2 regions of the Pseudoalteromonas sp. ABE4_541 genome follow, and region 1 is predicted to be linked to the other one. Evidence: predicted binding sites of a transcription regulator. Region 1 holds the regulator's gene; the other holds the start of a gene.
What was found. The regulator FliA, encoded in region 1, starts transcription of late flagellar genes. The targets are predictions, from matches to a motif close to CTAAAGNTNNNNNNNNNNNNGCCGATA.
Positions count from the first base shown of each region.

Region 2: a site for FliA is predicted at 1,444-1,470, ahead of pomA (flagellar motor protein PomA). Genes of this name have one in related genera too.

Region 1 is NZ_JBSVEM010000001.1:249,318-252,740, forward strand. Features, by position in the region: gene flhF (flagellar biosynthesis protein FlhF) at 1-594, shown strand, start outside; gene ACW689_RS01210 (MinD/ParA family ATP-binding protein) at 587-1,447, shown strand; gene ACW689_RS01215 (RNA polymerase sigma factor FliA) at 1,450-2,184, shown strand; gene cheY (chemotaxis response regulator CheY) at 2,223-2,606, shown strand; gene ACW689_RS01225 (protein phosphatase CheZ) at 2,627-3,409, shown strand.
Region 2 is NZ_JBSVEM010000002.1:30,509-33,931, forward strand. Features, by position in the region: gene ACW689_RS02805 (flagellar motor protein MotB) at 1-546, opposite strand, end outside; gene pomA (flagellar motor protein PomA) at 552-1,319, opposite strand; gene ACW689_RS02815 (exodeoxyribonuclease VII small subunit) at 1,647-1,889, shown strand; gene ispA ((2E,6E)-farnesyl diphosphate synthase) at 1,893-2,780, shown strand; gene dxs (1-deoxy-D-xylulose-5-phosphate synthase) at 2,901-3,423, shown strand, end outside.

The sequences.
Region 1 (3,423 bases):
GCACTCGGTGCGCAAAAGTACGGTGCTGATAAAGTTGCATTGATCACAACAGATACTTATCGCATCGGTGCATATGAGCAATTGTCTACTTATGGTCGAATTATTGGCTGTCCTGTTAAACAGGTAAAAGATGCGAATGAACTTGCAGAAGTTTTGTATCACTTAAGAAATAAAAGACTAGTATTAATAGATACCGCAGGAATGAGCCAACGAGATTTGCGTTTAACTGAACAGTTAAATACATTAATGCGTAGCACTCGTGTGGATATTCGCAGCTATTTAGTATTAAGTGCCACATCGCAAATGCATGTGTTGCAGGAAACGGTTCGCCATTTCCAAAAAGTAAACTTAAGTGGCTGTATTTTCACCAAACTTGATGAATGTCTAAGTTTAGGCGAGATTATTAGCATAGCGATTCAAAATCGTTTGCCAATAGGGTATCTTACCAATGGTCAGCGAGTTCCTGAGGATATTCGTGTGGCGAATGCTCAAAAGCTAGTCAAAAAGGCTGAGCAATTGTATTTAAAAAGAATAAAAGCACAACATTCGAGACCTGTAGCAGTAGCGTCTCAGACAGTAGGAATGTATGATTAACACAGTTTTAGATCAAGCAAGTGGCCTGCGTAAAATGAGTCAAAATAATAATCACGGTGTTAAAGTTATCGCTGTAACCGGTGGTAAGGGTGGTGTAGGCAAAACAAATGTCTCGTTAAACACCGCAATTGCGTTAGGCCAGCAAGGAAATCGCGTCTTAGTATTAGACGCTGACTTAGGTCTGGCTAACTGTGATGTTATGTTAGGCTTAAGAGTAGAGAAAAACCTTTCTCATGTGCTTTCAGGAGAATGTGAGCTCGACGAAATACTCGTAGAAGGGCCAGCTGGAATAAAAATTGTGCCAGCGACATCAGGTTCGCAAAGCATGGTAGAGCTCACACCAGCTGAACATGCCGGACTGATCCGTGCTTTTAGTGAACTGAATACCGAATTTGATATATTAATTGTTGATACCGCTGCGGGCATCTCTGACATGGTTCTGAGCTTCTCGCGAGCGGCTCAAGACGTAGTCGTTGTAGTATGTGATGAACCAACTTCTATTACTGATGCCTACGCACTTATCAAAGTATTAAGTCGTGAACATGGTGTATATAAATTCAAGATTGTTGCCAACATGGTGCGTAGTTTGCGCGAAGGCCAAGAATTATTTGCTAAACTGTCAAAAGTAACTGACAGGTTTTTAGATGTGGCGCTTGAATTAGTCGCAACTATTCCGTTCGATGAAAATATGCGTAAATCATCAAGGCGTCAAAAAACCATCGTTGAGCTTTTTCCAAACTCACCAGCAGCAGTTGCGTTTAGGGGACTTGCTAGCAAGGCTGTGAAGTGGCCAATTCCACACCAACCTTCTGGTCATTTAGAGTTTTTTATTGAACAACTTGTCAACGGGTAACTATGGCATCATCGGTGAGTAGAGCGATGGGGTATCAGACGTCTGAAAACATACACAAAGTGGTTGAACGTCATGCGCCACTAGTGAAAAAAGTCGCATGTCATTTATTGGCGCGTTTACCAGCGAATATTCAATTAGATGATTTGGTGCAGTCTGGCATGATTGGCCTAATTGAAGCATCGAAAAACTTTGATGCTTCTAAAGGGGCAAGCTTTGAAACTTTTGCGGGTATTCGCATTCGTGGCGCAATGCTCGATGAAATTCGCAGAGGTGATTGGGCTCCTCGTTCTGTTCACCGTAAAAGCCGAATGGTTGCAGAAGCCATTGCCGAGCTTGAATCAATTCTCAATCGAGAGCCAAAAGATACTGAAATAGCTGAAAAACTTGATATTACGCTAGATGAGTACCATCATATTCTTAATGATGTTAATAGCAGTAAAGTGATAGGTATCGAGGACTTAGGCGTTGATGAAGATGTTATTTCACCATCGGGCGATGATTTATCGCTAGACAAACCATTTAATAATGTTAAAAATGAACGCTTTAACGAGTCGTTGGTCGCAGCGATTAAGTCCTTACCTGAAAGAGACGCTTTAGTTTTATCACTGTATTACAATGATGAAATGAATTTAAAAGAAATCGGCCAGATACTAGATGTAAGTGAATCTCGTGTTAGCCAAATTCATGGGCAGGCAATGATAAGGCTAAGGGCCAAAATCAATGACTGGGTCAATTAGAGTAAAAATAATAGGTTCAAACCTCACTGGAGGATGTTTTGGATAAAAACATGAAAATTCTCGTGGTTGATGATTTTTCTACAATGAGGAGAATAATCAAAAACCTGCTTAGAGATTTAGGCTTTACCAATGTACAAGAAGCTGATGATGGCAGTACTGCGCTTCCAATGCTACAGAATCAAGAGTTTGATTTTGTAGTAACAGATTGGAATATGCCTGGTATGCAAGGGATTGATTTACTCCGCGCAATTAGAGCGGATGATAACCTTAAGCATATCCCAGTGTTGATGGTAACTGCTGAAGCAAAGAAAGAACAAATCGTAGCAGCAGCCCAAGCAGGCGTTAATGGTTATATTGTTAAGCCGTTTACGGCAGGAACACTAAAAACCAAGTTAGAAAAAGTGTTTGAACGTTTAGGCTAAGAAATAAGAAGGAGAGGCTAATGTCAACGCCTTCTGTGCCTCAGATCAGCCTTGAGCAGGCAAAACAGCTTGTTGCATATTTGGAACAAGGTGAACAAGAAAAAGCAGATCAATTAATTTTGGAAGCTGCCAATAAAGAGCAGTCTGAGTTGTTTGCAGAGGTGGGTAAGTTAACTCGCCAACTGCATGAGTCTTTGAAAAACTTTGAACTCGACACGCGTCTTGCCGATCTGACGACTGAAGCCATTCCTGATGCTAAGCAACGTTTAAATTACGTCATGGAAATGACAGAGAATGCAGCTAATAAAACCATGGATGCAGTTGAGGCAAGTTTGCCGCTTGCCCAACAATTGGCTGATGATTTGTCTGATATTAAACCGACGTGGGATCGCTTGATGCGACGTGACATTCAATTAGGTGAATTCAAGTCACTATGTCACGATTTAGATAAGTTTATGCAAGGGTCGCAAACTAGAACTGATGAACTACAAAGTTTAATGACCAATGTGTTAATGGCTCAAGATTATCAAGATTTAACAGGGCAAGTTATTCGTCGAGTTATAGAGCTAGTCAGAGAAGTAGAAGATAGCCTAATTAATTTATTGACTGTTTTTGGTACTACGGATGAGCAGCCTGGCAAAGCAAAACGCCAAGAGGTGCAAGCTGATCCTGAACATATTGAAGATGTAAATGTTGATGAGATTTCAGGCCCTGAAGGACCAATTATCGATGCAGATTCAAGAGATGATGTGGTATCAGGGCAAGATGAAGTTGACGACTTACTGTCAAGTTTAGGCTTCTAATTAGGAGAGTATGC
Region 2 (3,423 bases), on a different contig from region 1:
GCGAATAATGATCTGCTGCCCTAATGACTCAAGTTCAATGGCACCATCCATGATCTGCTTTTCTAATTGCTGGGCTATCTTTTTAACCAGCTCATTCACTTGCTCTTGCTCAGCGGCGGAAATAGCTTGTGTCATCGCCTGATCTTGTGAGGTACTTTGTGACTCACCACCACGCTTATTACCACGTTGCTCTTGACGACCACCCGCCGAGCTTTCTTCACCGGCCTGAAATTCCAACATTTGCTGGGTCATTTCCACCGTTTGTTGTTGAATTGTCTCAATTGGAGTCGGTTCAGGTTTACCCGGAGTAAACTCCATTGCAATTACACTAGTACCTTTGGGGATATCTTTAACTTCAATTTTATTTTGCACACCAAACGCAAACTTCATCGAGCCCGCAATTTGCTTAAACTTCAGTACATCCATCTCTGAGAAAGCCAACAACAGTACAAAAAAGCACATAAGCAGCGACATGAGATCAGCAAACGTCCCCATCCAAGCAGGTAACCCTGGAGGTGGACATTTGCATTCTTGTTCATCTGACATACTGCCTATTCCTCTTTTTCGTGCGCACGTTTAGATTCAGGCAGATAATTTTTAAGAATACCTTCGATTACTTTTGGGTTCTGACCATCCTGAATCCCCAAAATAGCATCAAGGATAAGGCGCTGATTAAGTTCTTCTTCATCTTTTCTCAGCTCTAGCTTTGCTTGGATTGGAATTGCCACCACATTGGCTAAGAAAGCGCCATATAATGTAGTTAAGAGGGCGACAGCCATTGCAGGACCGATTGCTTTTGGGTCATCCATGTTTGATAGCATGGCAACCAAACCAATTAATGTACCAATCATCCCCATCGCAGGAGCAATATCGCCTAAAGTCTTAAATAGGGATGAACCCATTTCATGTCGATTGGTAGTCAAAGAAATGTCTTTTTGCAAGGTTGCTCGGACCACATCTGCATCATGACCATCGACCAGCATATCCACGCCCTTACGCATAAAACTATTGGGTATTTCAGCTTCTTCCAACGCCAAAAAACCGCCCTTTCTAGCAGAATCAGCTAGCTCAACTGCTTTTTCAATTAACTCTTCGGGCGTTTCAATTTTAAACATAAACGCCTTGCCTACCACTTTGCCAATTGCAAAAAACTTCGGCATGGAAAAGTTAGCCAACACTATAAACAACGAACCACCAAACACGATAACACCTGACGCCGCGTCCGCGAACATGACGATTTCACCGTCACTACTCATGAACATGGACATCACAATCAGGCCAATCGCGCCCAGGATCCCAATAACGGTTGCTAAATCCACATACCCTCCAGAGAGTTCTATCTATCGTTCTATTTATTGCCTAGGTGTTCATCGTTCATTATTCAATCAAGATACATGCCACTCTTCATTAAACAGAATACAATGCCTTCATAGGACATTTCATTATCGGCAAGCTACTGAATATCTTAAGTCAATTATATTAAAAAGCGTCGAAAATGCGAGCTTCAATCATGTGCATTTGAGCTCTCTTGATAGCAAACATACCGTAAAATACACTCACAAACTTTGACCTAGCGCTGCAATCCCCCTAAAATTGCCCTCTAAATTTTACTTAATGACTAGTTTATCAGGTAACGAGACATCATCATGGCGGCAAAAAAACCAGATAATCTAAGCTTTGAAGAAGCGATGGGTGAACTCGAAGAAATCGTTCACTCTATGGAGCAAGGTTCACTTAGCTTAGATCAATCTTTGAAACAGTTTGAGCGCGGTATCGCATTAGCAAATGCGTCGAATAAAAAATTGCAACAAGCCGAACAAAAAGTGTCCATCCTCATGGCAAATGACGCTCACAGTGCAGCAGTGCCCTTTCAAGGTGATTCGGAATAGATCGTGGATTTAAAAACTCAATTAAAGCGCGCACAAGAACGTGTTGAAGGTTTTATAACCAATTACTTCGACGCTCCCATTGATACCGAGCAGACCATAAAACAAGCGACTTACTACAGTATCAGCAACGGCGGTAAGCGCCTTAGACCCTTTCTAGTTTATGCAACTGGAGAAATACTTGGGGCAGCTCAAGCCGATCTCGACGTAGCCGCCGCCGCGATTGAGTGTATACACAGCTACTCGCTGGTGCATGATGATTTGCCCGCAATGGATGATGACGACTTACGCCGAGGCAAACCCACGTGCCATATTGCCTTCGACGAAGCGCAAGCAATCTTAGCGGGAGATGCGCTGCAAACACTCGCGTTTGAACTATTAAGTGGACACAACTTTAGTGTACCTGCCCAGCAACAGCTAAAAATGATAAATGTACTTGCCCGAGCATCGGGTTTGCAGGGCATGGTTGGAGGTCAAGCGCTCGATTTAGCAGGAACCGATAAGGTAATTTCAATACCTGAGTTGGAACGCATTCATCGAATGAAAACTGGCGCATTACTAAGCGCAGCTATCGAACTGGGCGCTTTATGTGCGACAAATATTTGCGATAAAACTCATTCGGCATTACAGCTTTACGCGAGCAACATTGGCCTAGCATTTCAAGTACAAGATGATATTTTAGATATTGAAGGGGATACCCAAGCCTTAGGTAAACCTCAAGGTTCAGATGTTGAAAACAACAAATCAACTTATCCCGCCTTATTGGGACTAACTGGGGCGAAAAGTAAAGCTGCGGCATTAATTAAAAATGCAATTGACGCATTGGACGATATTGAAGAAAACACAGATGTATTAGCAAACTTGGCGCACTACATCATTGAGCGAAAGCATTAAAATAGCTCAAATAACCGCTGTTCATGACAAATTAATGGCTAATTTGTATAAATAAATAAAATTAACCGTATCCTTTGTATATAATTGTGCGAAGTTTGCGTAGGACACATAATCGAAACCATGAAATTGGATAGTAGCAAATACCCTTTATTAGCTTTGGCAGATGAACCACAGCAGCTGCGACAGTTACCGCAGCATAAACTAACAGCATTCAGTGATGAACTACGAGATTACTTATTAAATTCAGTGTCACAAAGTAGTGGCCATTTTGCATCAGGTTTAGGTACCGTTGAGCTGACGGTTGCATTACATTATGTGTATAACACACCTGAGGACAGACTACTTTGGGACGTGGGCCATCAAGCCTATCCACATAAAATACTCACAGGTCGTCGAGATCAAATTCATACCATACGTCAAAAAGATGGTTTGCACCCTTTTCCATACCGGGAAGAAAGTGACTATGATACGTTCAGTGTTGGTCACTCAAGCACGTCTATCTCAGCAGCCTTAGGTATGTCTATCGCCGCGCAAAAAGAGGGGAAAGGTCGTAAAACTGTCGCAGTTATTGGCGATGGCGCGATCACAGCAGGCATGGCGTTTGAAGCGATGAACCACGCGGGTGACGTAAAATCCGACATGC